Longispora fulva: one gene and its partner. The protein of the gene in region 2 interacts with the protein of the main gene of each other region in a pairwise test. Links are inferred from orthologs where the notes say so. Each region holds a gene or a part of one and is shown on either strand. Other genes may lie near its edges.

The links. The genes of interacting proteins can lie anywhere in the genome.
Region 1: the proteins of ftsZ (region 2) and rlmN interact in binary tests that used the Escherichia coli proteins (3 or more experiments, as listed by UniProt). The link is inferred for Longispora fulva from one-to-one orthologs.

What each region holds. Positions count from the first base shown.
Region 1 is NZ_JADOUF010000001.1:4,839,996-4,847,157, reverse strand. Bases 2,185-5,171 are described here. They hold rlmN (dual-specificity RNA methyltransferase RlmN), read left to right. Parts: upstream 2,185-3,089; coding sequence 3,090-4,253; downstream 4,254-5,171. Other genes in these bases: IW245_RS21525 (DivIVA domain-containing protein), read left to right, coding at 4,250-5,171; IW245_RS21535 (phosphatidate cytidylyltransferase), read left to right, coding at 2,185-3,024. Also shown: tsf (translation elongation factor Ts), read left to right, coding at 1-516; pyrH (UMP kinase), read left to right, coding at 604-1,353; frr (ribosome recycling factor), read left to right, coding at 1,391-1,948; more of IW245_RS21535, read left to right, coding at 1,948-2,184; more of IW245_RS21525, read left to right, coding at 5,172-5,173; IW245_RS21520 (DUF2631 domain-containing protein), read right to left, coding at 5,225-5,398; IW245_RS21515 (Rieske 2Fe-2S domain-containing protein), read left to right, coding at 5,594-7,096; IW245_RS21510 (2-phosphosulfolactate phosphatase), read right to left, coding at 7,110-7,162.
Region 2 is NZ_JADOUF010000001.1:7,883,843-7,890,113, forward strand. Bases 150-2,933 are described here. They hold ftsZ (cell division protein FtsZ), read left to right. Parts: upstream 150-872; coding sequence 873-1,994; downstream 1,995-2,933. Other genes in these bases: IW245_RS36595 (cell division protein FtsQ/DivIB), read left to right, coding at 150-646; IW245_RS36605 (YggS family pyridoxal phosphate enzyme), read left to right, coding at 2,161-2,919. Also shown: more of IW245_RS36595, read left to right, coding at 1-149; IW245_RS36610 (cell division protein SepF), read left to right, coding at 2,981-3,658; IW245_RS36615 (YggT family protein), read left to right, coding at 3,677-3,979; IW245_RS36620 (DivIVA domain-containing protein), read left to right, coding at 4,030-4,836; IW245_RS42765 (chromosomal replication initiator protein DnaA), read left to right, coding at 4,869-6,128; IW245_RS36630 (DUF167 domain-containing protein), read left to right, coding at 6,244-6,271. UniProt on the Escherichia coli protein: Essential cell division protein that forms a contractile ring structure (Z ring) at the future cell division site. The regulation of the ring assembly controls the timing and the location of cell division.

The sequences.
Region 1 (7,162 bases), 3.0 Mb from region 2 along the record:
CCGGCGTCGGTCGAGGCGGCTCTGGCCACCGAGATCAACGGCCAGTCGGTCGCTGACCTGATCCAGGACGAGTCGGCGAAGATCGGCGAGAAGCTGGTCCTCAACCGGATCGCGCTGTTCGAGGGTCAGACCACGGTGTACATGCACCGCAAGAGCGCCGACCTGCCGCCGGCTGTCGGCGTCATGGTCGAGTTCACGGGCGCGAACACTGAGGCCGCGCGCGGCATCGCGATGCAGATCGCCGCCATGCGTCCGAGCTACGTCACCCGTGACGAGGTTCCGGCCGAGGTCGTCGAGTCCGAGCGTCGGATCGCTGAGCAGACCTCCCGCGAGGAGGGCAAGCCCGAGGCGGCCCTGCCGAAGATCATCGAGGGCCGGGTCAACGGCTTCTTCAAGGACGTCGTGCTGACCGAGCAGGCCTCGGTGACCGACTCGAAGAAGTCGGTCGCCCAGATCCTGACCGAGGCCGGGATCACCGTGACGCGGTTCGCCCGCATCGAGGTCGGCCAGGCCTAAGCAAGACCAGAGGGGGCCGCGGTGGTGTGTTGTTGACGCGCCGCTGCGGCCCTTTTGCCGCGTAATAGACTGACTTCGGAGGATTCCATGACCGACACGGCCTCCACCCGCTACCGTCGGGTGGTTCTGAAGCTCTCCGGCGAGATGTTCGGCGGCGGAGCGGTCGGCGTCGATCCGGATGTCGTCTCCGAGGTGGCCCGCCAGATCGCCAAGGCCGTCACCGAGCGGGGCGTGCAGGTCGCCGTCGTGATGGGCGGCGGAAACTTCTTCCGGGGCGCCGAGCTGCAGAAGCGCGGCATGGACCGCCCCCGTGCCGACTACATCGGCATGCTCGGCACCGTGATGAACTGCCTGGCCCTCCAGGACTTCCTGGAGAAGGAGGGCATCGACACCCGCGTGCAGACCGCCATCCACATGGCCCAGGTCGCCGAGCCCTACATCCCGCGCCGGGCCATCCGGCACCTGGAGAAGGGCCGGGTCGTCATCTTCGGCGCCGGCGCCGGCATGCCGTTCTTCTCCACCGACACCGTGGCGGCCCAGCGCGCGCTGGAGATCGCCGCGGACGCCGTGCTGATGAGCAAGAACGGCGTGGACGCCGTGTACACCTCGGACCCGCGGACCAACCCGGACGCCGAGAAGCTCGATACCATCACGTTCGAGGAGTCGCTCCGGCGTGGACTGAAGGTGGTCGACGCGGCCGCGTTCAGCCTCTGCATGGAGAACCGCCTGCCGATGCTGGTGTTCGGGGCCGAGGGCGACGACATCCTCGTCCGGGCACTCGGCGGCGAGCGGATCGGCACCCTGATCACCTCGGCTGAGGCCGGGCCCCGCAAGTAGAGCGCACCACCGACTTCCTGAAGGAGCGACGAGCCAGGTGATCGACGACACACTCCTCGAGGCCGAGGAGAAGATGGATTCGGCAGTCGAGCACGCCAAGTCGGAGTTCGCGGCGATCCGCACGGGCCGGGCGAGCGCCGCCATGTTCTCCAAGATCGTGATCGACTACTACGGCACGCCCACCGCGCTGCCGCAGATGGCGTCCATCGGCGTGCCCGAGGCCCGCATGGTCATCATCAAGCCCTACGACGCGAGCCAGCTCGGCAACATCGAGCGCGCGATCCGCGACTCCGACCTCGGCGTGAACCCGAACAACGAGGGCACCCAGATCCGGATCAACATCCCGCCGATGACCGAGGAACGCCGCCGCGACATGATCAAGGTCGCGCGGGGCAAGGGCGAGGACGCCAAGGTCGCCGTCCGCAACATCCGCCGCCGCGCCAACGACGAGCTCGCCAAGATCCAGAAGGACGGCGAGGCCGGCGAGGACGAGGTGAAGCGGGCGGAGAAGGAGCTCGACGCGTTGACCGCGAAGTACGTGGCGACGATCGACGAGCTGCTCAAGCACAAGGAAGCCGAGCTGCTCGAAGTCTGATGACAGATTTCGACCCCTTCGAGAACGGAGGTCGGCGCGCCCGCCGCGAGCGCGCCGACCCACCGGCCGACGAGCAGCCGGACTGGCTCGACCAGGCCTGGGACTCCACCACCCCGTCGTGGGCGGAGTCCGGCCCCGTCGCGCACCCAGAGTCCGATTTCGACCCGTTCGCACCTCCCGCGCCGTTGCCGCCGGAAGACCATCCGGGGGTACCGGAGTCCGAACCCCCCGCGGCTCCCGTCCCCGACGCACCCCCCGCGCCCCCCAAGGCCGGCCGGAACCTGCCGGCGGCGATCGGGGTCGGCGCCGGGCTGGGCGCGCTCGTCGTGGCCAGCCTGTTCATCCGGCGCGAGGGCGCGCTGTTCCTCCTGGCGGCAGCCGTCGTCATCGGGATCTGGGAGCTCGTCCGAGCGCTGGGCGATGGTCCGGAACGGCCCCCGCTGGGCCCGCTGCTGGCCGGCGGGGTGCTGATGATCGGCCTCGCCTGGTTCGGAGACGTCGGCGCGCTCACGATCGGCCTGCTGCTCACCCTGTTGGCCGTGATGGTGTGGCGGCTCGCGGACGGCCCGCCGGCGTACGCGCGGTCGGTCACCTCCGCGGCCATGGTCGCCGTGTACGTCCCGTTCCTGGCCTCCTTCTTCGTCCTCCTCCTGCGGCCGGAGGACGGCGCGCTGCGGGTGCTGTGCGTCGTGGCCGCCGTGGTGCTCTCCGACACGGGCGGTTACATCGCCGGCGTGTTCCTCGGCAAGCACCCGATGGCGCCGACCGTGAGCCCGAAGAAGTCCTGGGAGGGCTTCGGCGGATCCGTGCTCGCCTGCGCGATCGGCGGCACGCTGATGCTCCGGTTCATGCTCGACACGCCGTGGTGGGCGGGCGCCGTGTTCGGCGTGGCCCTGGCGATCGGCTCGACCGTGGGCGATCTGGCGGAGTCGTTACTGAAACGTGATCTGGGGATCAAGGACATGGGCACGCTGCTGCCCGGCCACGGCGGCGTCATGGACAGGTTGGACTCCCTGCTCGTGGCCGCCCCGCTCGGGTACATGTTGCTGAGCGTGTTGGCCGCCCCCACCGGGTGAAGTGGCTCGCGTTCACCTCCCTGGGGTCGGTTGTTCGGGGGTCGGCGTGGGACACTGGCTGAGTCATGACGACCCTGCCTGTACTCAACATGTCGCCGCCGCGCCGCGCCGGCCGTTCCATGCCGCCCCGGCACCTGGCCGACCTCGACCTGGCCGGGCGTCGGGCCGCCGTCGCGGAGCTGGGGGAGAAGCCGTTCCGGGCCACCCAGCTCTCGACGCACTACTTCGGGCGCTTAGAGGGCGACCCGGCGGCGATGACGGACCTGCCCGCCGGGCTGCGCGAGAAGCTGGCGGCAGAGCTGCTGCCCCAGCTGCTCACCCCGGCCCGCAGGCTCGCGACGGACGACGGGCTGACCCAGAAGACGCTGTGGAAGCTGCACGACGGCTCGCTCGTGGAGAGCGTCCTGATGGGGTACCCGTCGGGATCTGACGAATCGGATGACTCGGATCAACCGGCCAGGTTCGGTCGGGCCACGGTGTGTATTTCGTCACAGGCCGGCTGTGGCATGGCTTGTCCATTCTGCGCGACCGGCCAGGCGGGCCTGACCCGGAACCTGTCGACCGGCGAGATCGTCGACCAGGTCGTCGACGCCGCCCGGATCGCGGCCAGTGGCCAGCTCGCGGGCATGCCGACCCGGCTGTCGAACGTCGTGTTCATGGGCATGGGCGAGCCGATGGCGAACTACAACCGGGTCATCGAGGCGGTCCGACGGATCACCGATCCTGCCCCGGAGGGCCTGGGCCTGTCCCAGCGGCACGTGACAGTCTCGACCGTGGGCCTGGTGCCCGCGATGCGCAAACTGGCCGACGAGGGTCTGTCGGTCACGTTGGCGCTGTCCCTGCACGCCCCGGACGACGAGCTGCGCGACGAGCTGGTCCCGGTGAACACCCGGTGGAAGGTCTCCGAAGTCCTTGACGCGGCGTGGCACTATGCGTCGAAGACCGGACGTAGGGTCTCCATCGAGTACGCGATGATCAGAGATATGAACGATCAGCCGTGGCGCGCCGACCTGCTCGGACGCCTACTATCTGGTCGGTTGGCACACGTGAACCTCATCCCGCTCAACCCCACACCCGGCAGCAAGTGGGATGCGAGCCCCAAGCCGGTGGAGCGGGAGTTCGTCCGACGACTGCGTGCCGCGGGAGTGCCGACTACAGTTCGGGACACGCGGGGTCGGGAGATCGACGGGGCATGTGGGCAGCTCGCTGCTGCGGAGGTGGATGAGTGACGAGTTCAGGTGGTCAGCGGTTCCGACGTCGGGCGCTGCGCCGTGGCTACAAGGTCGACGAGGTGGACATCTTCCTCGACCGCGTGGAGGCGACGCTGGGTGGTGACGCTCCGGGCACGCCCGTGACCGCGCAGGAGGTCCACGACGTGGTCTTCCGGGTCCGGTTCGGCGGCTACGACGAGTGGCAGGTGGACCTGCACCTCGACCGGGTGGAGCGCCAGCTGACCGAGCTCGAGGAGCGTGGCGGCCTGTACCAGCGGGTGGAGCAGCGGCTCGCGCCTCAGCAGGTCCCGCCGCGCGTGCAGCCCCAGGGCCCGCCGCCCGTGCAGGCCTTCGACGAGCGGCCCCAGGCGCCGTTCGACGAGCGCCCGCCGATGCCGCCGCAGCCCGGGATGCCGCCCCAGTTCGACGACCGCACCTCGCAGCAGCCTCCGGTGCGCGACGACCGCGGGTTCGCCCCGCCGCCGGTCCGCGAGGACTACCCGACGCAGAACTTCCCGAGCGTCGTCCCGCCGCCCCTGCCCCCGGTGGCGGCCCCGCCGCAGAGCCGGTCGGGGGAGTATCCGCGTCCGGACCCCACGAGCTTCAACAGTGGCGGCTACGATGCGGCCGGCCGGCACGGTCGGATGGACATGACCGGCGAGATGGGTGCCGTGACCGGCGCCTTCACTCCCGACGAGGTCGGCAAGGTGGACGCGCTGCGACGCACGTTCCAGCCGCGCCGCTTCGGCAGCGGGTACGACCCGGCGCAGGTGGACCGGCTGTTCGACGCGGTCCTGGCGTACATGACGGGGCGCTCCGGTGCGGCCGTCGCCGACGGGGAGCTCGACCCGAGCCAGTTCAGCCTGGTTCAGGGCGGGTACTTCGAGGCGGACGTCGACTCGGCGCTCAAGGAGATCCGGGCCCTGCTCCGCAAGTAGATCCAACGAAAAGAGCCCCGCATCGCTGCGGGGCTCTTTTCGTTGGTCGAGCTAGTTCGATTTGAGGCCGTTCTTGCGGAGGAGCCAGTCACCGACGAGGGTGGCGGCCAGCAGCGCGGCGAGGCCGATCAGCCAGACGTTCTCGACGTTGCCCTCGTGGTTGCCGATGGTCATGACCAGAAGGACCAGGATCGTGACGATGCCGCCGATCCGAGCAACCTTCATGTTGGTCGGCTTGTGCTGGTCCGGCGAGGTCACCGGTTCGGAGCTGCCAGCCACTGTCGAGTCCCTTCCTACGGTGTACGTCGAGATCAGTCTGGCATGACGGGTTGGGGGCCCGTCGGAGGGTTCGGGTAGCGTCTAGGGCGCGTCTTTCTGAGGAGGTTGAGAGTGCGGGTCACCGGTACCGGTCACGCGGGCATGTTCATCGAGACCGGCGCGGGGAGCATCCTGTGCGACCCGTGGGTAAATCCTGCCTACTTCGGGTCGTGGTTCCCCTTCCCGGACAATGTCGACCTCGACTGGGACCGGCTCGGCAACCCCGACTTCCTCTACGTCTCCCACCTGCACCGCGACCACTTCGACGCGGAGTTCCTGGCGTCGCGGATCAGTAAGAAGGCGACGGTCCTGCTGCCGGAGTACCCGACGTCGCAGCTGGAGGACGAGCTGCGCGAACTCGGGTTCACCTCGTTCTTCCGCACGAAGAGCGACGAGGTGCACGAGATCGACGGCCTGAAGGTCATGATCCAGGCGCTGACCTCCCCGACGGACGGCCCGATCGGCGACTCCGCCATCTGGGTCGAGCACGACGGCGTGCGGCTGCTCAACCAGAACGACGCCCGCCCCACGGACCTGTCGACCTTCGCGGAACTGGGGCACGTGCACGCGCACCTGCTGCAGTTCAGCGGGGCGATCTGGTACCCGATGGTGTACGAACTGCCCCAGGCGGCCAAGACGGCCTTCGGCAAGCAGAAGCGCGACCGGCAGTTCGACCGCACCGTGCGCTACATCGACGACCTGAACGCGAGCTACGTCATCCCGATCGCCGGCCCGCCGTGCTTCCTGGACGACGCGCTGTGGCAGTTCAACGACATCCACGGCGACGAGGGCAACATCTTCCCCGACCAGCAGGTGTTCCTCGACCACATCGAGGGCCTCGGTTACGACAACGGGGTGCTGCTGCTGCCCGGTTCCGTCGCTGATGCCGCCACCGGCAAGGTCGAGCACCCGGTCGCGGACGTGCGCGCGTTCTTCGAGAACAAGCCGGTCTACCTGCGGGAGATGGCCGAGCGCAAGCGGCCAGCGCTGGAGGCGGAGAAGGCCACCTGGTCGCACCCCGAGATCGACGTGCTCGCCGAGCTGAAGCGCCGGGTCGAGCCGATCATGGGGGAGTCGGAGTACATCGCGGGCGGCATCGGCGGCCCGGTGCGCTTCGACCTGCTGGCCACCGACTCCGAGGAGGTCGTCGAGAGCATCGTCTTCGACTTCCCGAACAAGGAGATCCGGGTCGCCGCCGACGAGAAGGTCCGCTACCGGTTCCGCACGGAGCGCCGCCTGGTCGAGCACCTGATCTTCATCGACGAGGGCGACTGGGTCAACTCGTTGTTCCTGTCCTGCCGGTTCTCGGCGGCCCGGATCGGCCAGTACAACGAGTTCGTCTACGCGTTCTTCAAGTGCCTGTCCGAGGAGCGGATCAACTACGCCGAGGGCTGGTACGCAGAACAGAAGCCCGACGCCGAGGACATCGAGCTCGACGGCTGGACCGTGCAGCGCCGGTGCCCGCACCTCAAGGCAGACCTCGGCCGGTTCGGCAAGGTCGAGGACGGCGTGCTGACCTGCCAGATGCACGGCTGGAAGTGGAACCTCGGGTCCGGCAAGTGCATCACCAGCGCGGGGCACGAGATCCGCTCGTCGGCGTCCTAGCGGTCGCGCGGCCTCAGGTCAGGATCAGGTGGTCCCCGGTCGGGGTCGCGACGAGGGGGCGGTTCA
Region 2 (6,271 bases):
GCTGTTCGTCGTCGGCGGGACGGCCGTGGCCGCCCTGCTCGCCTGGGGCGTCTACGGCAGCCCGCTGCTGTCCGTGTCCGAGGTGCGGGTGGAGGGCGCGGCGATCCTCACCCCGGAGCAGGTGCGCGAGGCCGCGCACGTCGTGCCGGGGACGCCACTGGCCAGAATCGACACCGACGGGGTGGTGCGCAGGGTCGCGGCGCTCGCCCCGGTGGACCGGGTCGACGTGTCCCGGTCCTGGCCGAGTGCCGTGGTGGTCACGGTGACGGAGCGTAGACCTCTGGCTGTCGTACCCCAGGACACGTCCTTCGGTCTTCTCGACCACCAGGGGGTGCTGTTCCAGGTCGTGGCCGCGCGGCCGGCCGGCCTGCCGTTGTTGAGGCTGCCCAGTCCGGGGCCGTCGGATCCGACCACTCAGGCCGCTTTGCGGGTCCTGTCGGCTTTGAGTCCTGAACTACGCTCCCAACTGGGTACTCTGGAGGCCGAGTCGGTCACCAGGATCCGACTGGAGCTGGCCAAGGGACGTTCCGTGGTGTGGGGCGACGCCGAGGACAGCGACAAGAAGTCGAAGACCGCGACGCTGCTCCTCGGCCGTCCTGGTGCGGTCATCGACGTCAGCGCGCCGGACTTCCCCGTGATGCGGTGATCTGTTCCCACAGTCCGGAACAAGATCCGCGACACGCCGGGGGATGTCTTTGGTTTGGGGCCGGATGCGGAATACGTTCCGGGCCAGTACAGGAAGTTGACATAACTGTAAGTCTCTAGTAGAGGTTTAGGGTTTTGTCCTTCGCCACAGACGGCACGGGGGTAAGCGTGCACCACGCGGGCACCCTGAACGGGCGAGCAGATCACCTCGAAGGGATGGCAGACCGATGACAACTCCGCACAACTACCTCGCGGTCATCAAGGTTGTCGGGATCGGCGGGGGCGGCGTCAACGCCGTCAACCGGATGATCGAGGTCGGCTTGAAGGGCGTCGAGTTCATCGCGATCAACACCGACGCGCAGGCGCTGTTGATGAGCGACGCCGACGTCAAACTCGACGTGGGTCGCGAGCTCACCCGGGGCCTCGGCGCCGGGGCGAACCCCGACGTCGGCAAGAAGGCCGCCGAGGACCACCGCGACGAGATCGAGGAGGTCCTCAAAGGGGCCGACATGGTCTTCGTGACCTGCGGCGAGGGCGGCGGCACGGGCACCGGCGGCGCGCCGGTCGTCGCGAGCATCGCCCGCAAGCTCGGCGCGCTCACCATCGGCGTGGTCACCCGGCCGTTCTCCTTCGAGGGCAAGCGCCGCCAGGTGCAGGCCGAGTCGGGGATAGACGACCTGCGCAACGAGTGCGACACCCTCATCGTCATCCCGAACGACCGCCTCCTGGCGCTCGGCGACCGGTCGATGTCGATGATGGACGCGTTCCGCCAGGCCGACCAGGTGCTGCTGTCCGGTGTCCAGGGCATCACGGACCTGATCACCACGCCTGGCCTGATCAACCTCGACTTCGCCGACGTCAAGAGCGTCATGTCCGGCGCCGGCAGCGCCCTGATGGGCATCGGCTCCTCGCGGGGCGACTCCCGCGCGGTCGAGGCTGCCACGGCGGCGATCTCCAGCCCGCTGCTCGAGCAGAGCATGGACGGGGCGCGCGGCGTCCTGCTGTCCATCGCTGGCGGCTCGGACCTCGGCCTGTTCGAGATCAACGACGCGGCGCAGCTCGTCACCGACGCCGCGCACCCCGACGCGAACATCATCTTCGGCGCGGTCATCGACGACGCGCTCGGCGACGAGGTCCGGATCACCGTGATCGCGGCCGGCTTCGACGGGGGCAGCCCGGCGTACAAGCCGGCGGAGCCCGCGCGCAAGGCCCCGCAGCCGGTCGAGCAGGCCGCCCCGGCGAATGTGACCCCGGTTCGCCCTGTCACCCCGGCGCCGACCCAGCCGCAGCCGCGCAGGGTGCTGTTCGACGACGTGGACGTGCCGGACTTCCTGAAGAACGGTGCCTGAGCTGTTACCTGAGGAGACACCGGTGGGTGGCCAGGGGCCGAACGCCGGAGAGGACAATGCGACACAGGTCGAGCCGTCGGGGCATCCCGGCGGCTCGTCCGCTGCCGCCCGTCGTCCGGAGGGTGCCGCCGGGCGGGACACCTCCACTGGAGATGACGCCGGAGCTGTGCGGCGGGCGGAGTTGGCCGACGGGCTGGCGCGGGTGCGGGCGCGGATCGCCGCCGCTTGCGCCGCAGCCGGGCGGGACCCCGGGGAGATCACCCTGGTCGCCGTCACCAAGACGTATCCGGCCAGCGACGTCGTGCACCTGCGGCACCTGGGGGTGCGCGACGTCGGGGAGAACCGCGACGCCGAGGCCGCCCCGAAGGCGGCGCTGGTCGCCGGGGCGCTGGCGGGTTGGGCCCCCGGGGCGGCCGGCACCGGTGCCGCCGCATTCGGTGGTGGGCCGTTGACCTGGCATTACATCGGGCAGCTCCAACGGAACAAGGCGCGCTCCGTGGTCCGCTATGCCGACATGGTGCACTCCGTGGACCGGGAGTCCCTGGTCGACGCGCTGGCCGCCGCCGTGGCCCGCGAGCGCCCGGACCGGCCGCTGGACGTCCTGCTCCAGCTGAGCCTCGACGGGGCGGTCGGCCGGGGCGGGGTGCCGGAGCCGGAGCTCATGGCGCTGGCCGAGGCCGTGGTCAGGCGTCCTGAGCTGCGGCTGCGGGGGCTGATGGCTGTCGCGCCGCTGGACTGGGAGGCGGCGCGGGCGTTCGGTGTTCTCGCGGAGTACACGGCGAAGTTTCTTGTCGGATATCCGACAGCCACCGTGCTGTCGGCCGGAATGAGTGGCGATCTTGCCGAGGCCATTGCGTTCGGTGCCACTCATGTGCGTGTCGGCAGCGCAATCCTCGGAAGCCGACCGCCCGCTGGGTTAGCCTGAACGAGCATCGAATCACATCGGTGTGATTACCAAGACCAACGTTTGCGAGGGGGGAGACGCTATGGGTGCTCTGCGGAAGGCCGGCGTCTGGCTCGGCCTCATCGAGGATGACGAGGACCGCTACGCGGACGAGAACGACAACGGCCGCTACACGGAGCGTGACCGTCGGCCCAGCTCGCGGGACCGGGATCGGGATCGGGACCGCGACCACCGGTACGACGAGTACGAGGACGAGGAGCCCGAGGCCCACCACGAGGACTCCCGGGGCCGTCAGCACGAGGAGGACGCCCCGCGCCTGCGGGCCGCCGCCGCCGCGATGGAGACCCGTGCGGAGCGGGCGAGTGTCCGGCCCCTGCGCGAAGGCCGGGCCGGTGTGACGACCCTCACCCAGGACAATCTCGCGCTCGCCCCGCAGGTGCAGCTCCGCGAGCGGGCGGTCGTGGTCGAAGAGGACGACACGAACTACCGGATCATGACCCTGCACCCCACGACGTACAACGAGGCACGGACGATCGGGGAGCGGTTCCGGGACGGTACACCCGTGATCATGAACCTCACGGAGATGGACGAGGCCGATGCCAAGCGTCTGGTCGACTTCGCGGCAGGCCTGGCCTTCGGACTCCGGGGTACGATCGAGCGCGTCACCAACAGGGTGTTCCTGCTCTCACCGGCCAATGTCACAGTGACCGCTGAGGACAAGGCGAAGATCGCCGAGGGCGGGTTCTTCCACCAGAGCTGAAGCGAGGGCGCGGGGCCGGTGCTGTCGAACGTCGTTCAGGTCGTCTACCTGCTCCTATACGTATTTTTCCTGTTCCTCCTCGCCCGGATTGTGTTGGATTGGGTTCGCTCCCTGTCCCGTCGTTGGCGGCCCGGACGTGGGGCCGCCGCAGCGATGGAGTGCGTGTGGAGCGTCACTGAACCACCCCTTCGGGCGTTGAGGCGAGTGATCCCATCGCTCAGGATTGGTACGGTGAGCGTGGACCTGGCCTTCCTAGCTCTGCTCGCTATCGTGTTAGTGCTGATGTACTTCGTAGTAGGGCCTCTGGTCCGGGCGGCCTAGCCGCTAGGACCGTGTGACCGCGCGGCCTCTAACTGACCCGAGGAGTTCCGATGCCGCTGACCCCGGCCGACGTGCACAACGTCGCCTTCAAGAAACCCCCGATTGGCAAGCGGGGCTATGACGAGGACGAGGTGGACGCCTTCCTCGACGAGGTCGAGCGCGAGCTCGCCCGACTGATCGAGGAGAACACCGACCTCCGCACCGCCGGTGCTGGTGGTGGCCGTCAGGCTCCCGCTGGTGGGGGTAACGACCCGCGCCTCGTCGCCGAGCTGACCGACCTGAAGTCGCAGTTCGAGCGCGTGCAGCGGGAGAAGGCGGCGGCCGAGCAGGCAGCCCGTCAGATGCAGCAGGAGCTCGAGCAGATCAGCGCCGGTGGCGGTGCCGCGGGCGGCGACGCCGGTGAGCAGCAGGCGCTGCGGGTGCTGATGATGGCCCAGCGCACCGCCGACGACCACGTCGCCGACGCCCGCCGCGAGGCGGACAAGGTGCTCGCCGAGGCCCGGGCCAAGGCCGACGAGGTCACGCGGGACGCGCGCGGCAAGGCCGAGGCGCTCGAGCGGGACGCGCGGCAGCGGCACCAGGAGGCCATGGGCGGCCTGGAGACGAAGCGCAACGCTCTGCAGAAGCACCTTGAGGAGCTGAAGGCCTTCGAGCGGGAGTACCGGACGCGCCTGAAGGCGTACCTGGAGAGCCAGCTGCGGGACCTGTCCGGCAAAGGACAGGGGCTCGAGGACGAGCTGACCCGCGCCGAGAGCGGCCGGAGCAACGGCACCCCCGCCGGCGGGCTGGCCACGGCCGGCCTCAGCGGTGGGTACGGTCCGACGGGGCGTAACACCCTCGACGGTCCGGGCCGCTGACCTTTCATCTGTGACGCGGCGGGGGTGAGCCCGTGTTGGTCGGAAGTCTTCTGCTCATCCTCGTCGCGGTGGCACTCGTCATCGCGGGGTTGGCGTACGCGTCGAACCTGCTACTCATCGCGGCGGTCGTGATCTGCGGCGTGGCGGCGGTCCTGATCTACCGGGGCTCCCGCCAGCCGGTCGCGGCCGCGCCGACGAGTTCCCGCGCGACCGTGATCGCACAGAGTCGGATCTCCGACACTTCTCCGAGCGAGTCGTCCGGGGGCGAGGACCCGTCAGGCAGGTATGCCGACCGGGTCCGACTGGCCGGGCGGATAACGACGGCTGAGACCGTGGCTCCCGACTGGTTCAGGGACCGGCACGCGACGCCCGCTGCGGACACCCCCGGCGCGTCGGGGTCGTCCGGCGGCAGAGGCGAGCCGTTGTCCGACCTGGGCGGTTCGGGTTCCGACGCTGGTGAGCCGTCTTCCGATCCGGAGCGGTCGACCTTCTCTTCGAGTCAGGCGTTCTCCGACCCGGGGCCGGCAGGCTCAGGTCAGGACTTTTCCGGCTCCGCGCCGACGGCCCACGGCTCGGGGCGGGTGTTCTCCGACTCACCGGCGGCCTTCGACTCGGGCCGGGACGGCTCCGACCCGAGTACGCCCACCCTCGAGCCAGGGCAGGCGGGTTCCGACCCGGAGCCGGAAGCCGGGCGGTCGGCGTCCGGCGCGAGCGGCGCGGTTTCCAGCCCGGGGCTGACGACGTCCGGCCCGGGACAGGCGCCATCTGGCCTCGGCCTGACTTCCTCCGGCCTGGGGAGTGCGCTGTCTGACCTCGGCCAGGCTTCCTCTGGCCTGGGGGGCGCGCTGTCCGAGCTGGGGCTGGCTGCGGATTCCCAGCTTCCGGAGGCGGGTCGCCGGCATCTGACTGGTTCCAGCTATCTGGGGCTCACCGATCCGCCGGAGCGGGCGGCCGAACCTGCCGCCCCGCCGCCGGGCCATCTCGGGGGCTCGGCGTTCGCGGGACCGGCCAACCGCACCACCCCGGACCTCGACGACGAGGAACTGGAGTACGAGGACGACCCCGAGGACGAGCCGGCGGCCCAGGAGGTCGCGCCGGCGGTCACCTCCCGGATCGGGCGACTGACCACGCGGGTCTGGGTCGTCGACGGCCGGCCCCGCTACCACCTGTCCGGCTGCCACCACCTGGTCGGCCGCGATCCCGAGCCGCTGCCGGTGGGCGAGGCCCAGGCGCTCGGCTTCTCGCCGTGCGGCCTCTGCGAGCCGGCCACCGCCCTCGGCGGCAGGAGCTGACCTCCCGAGGCCCGGGCCTGGGCCAAGCCCAGGGCCAAGGCCTGAGCCAGGGCCAGGGCCATGGCCTGAGGCGGGGCTGGGGCGAGGGCCTGAGGCTCGGTCGGTCGGTGGGCCGATGATCGTGGCCGTCCGGGTCCGCCCCG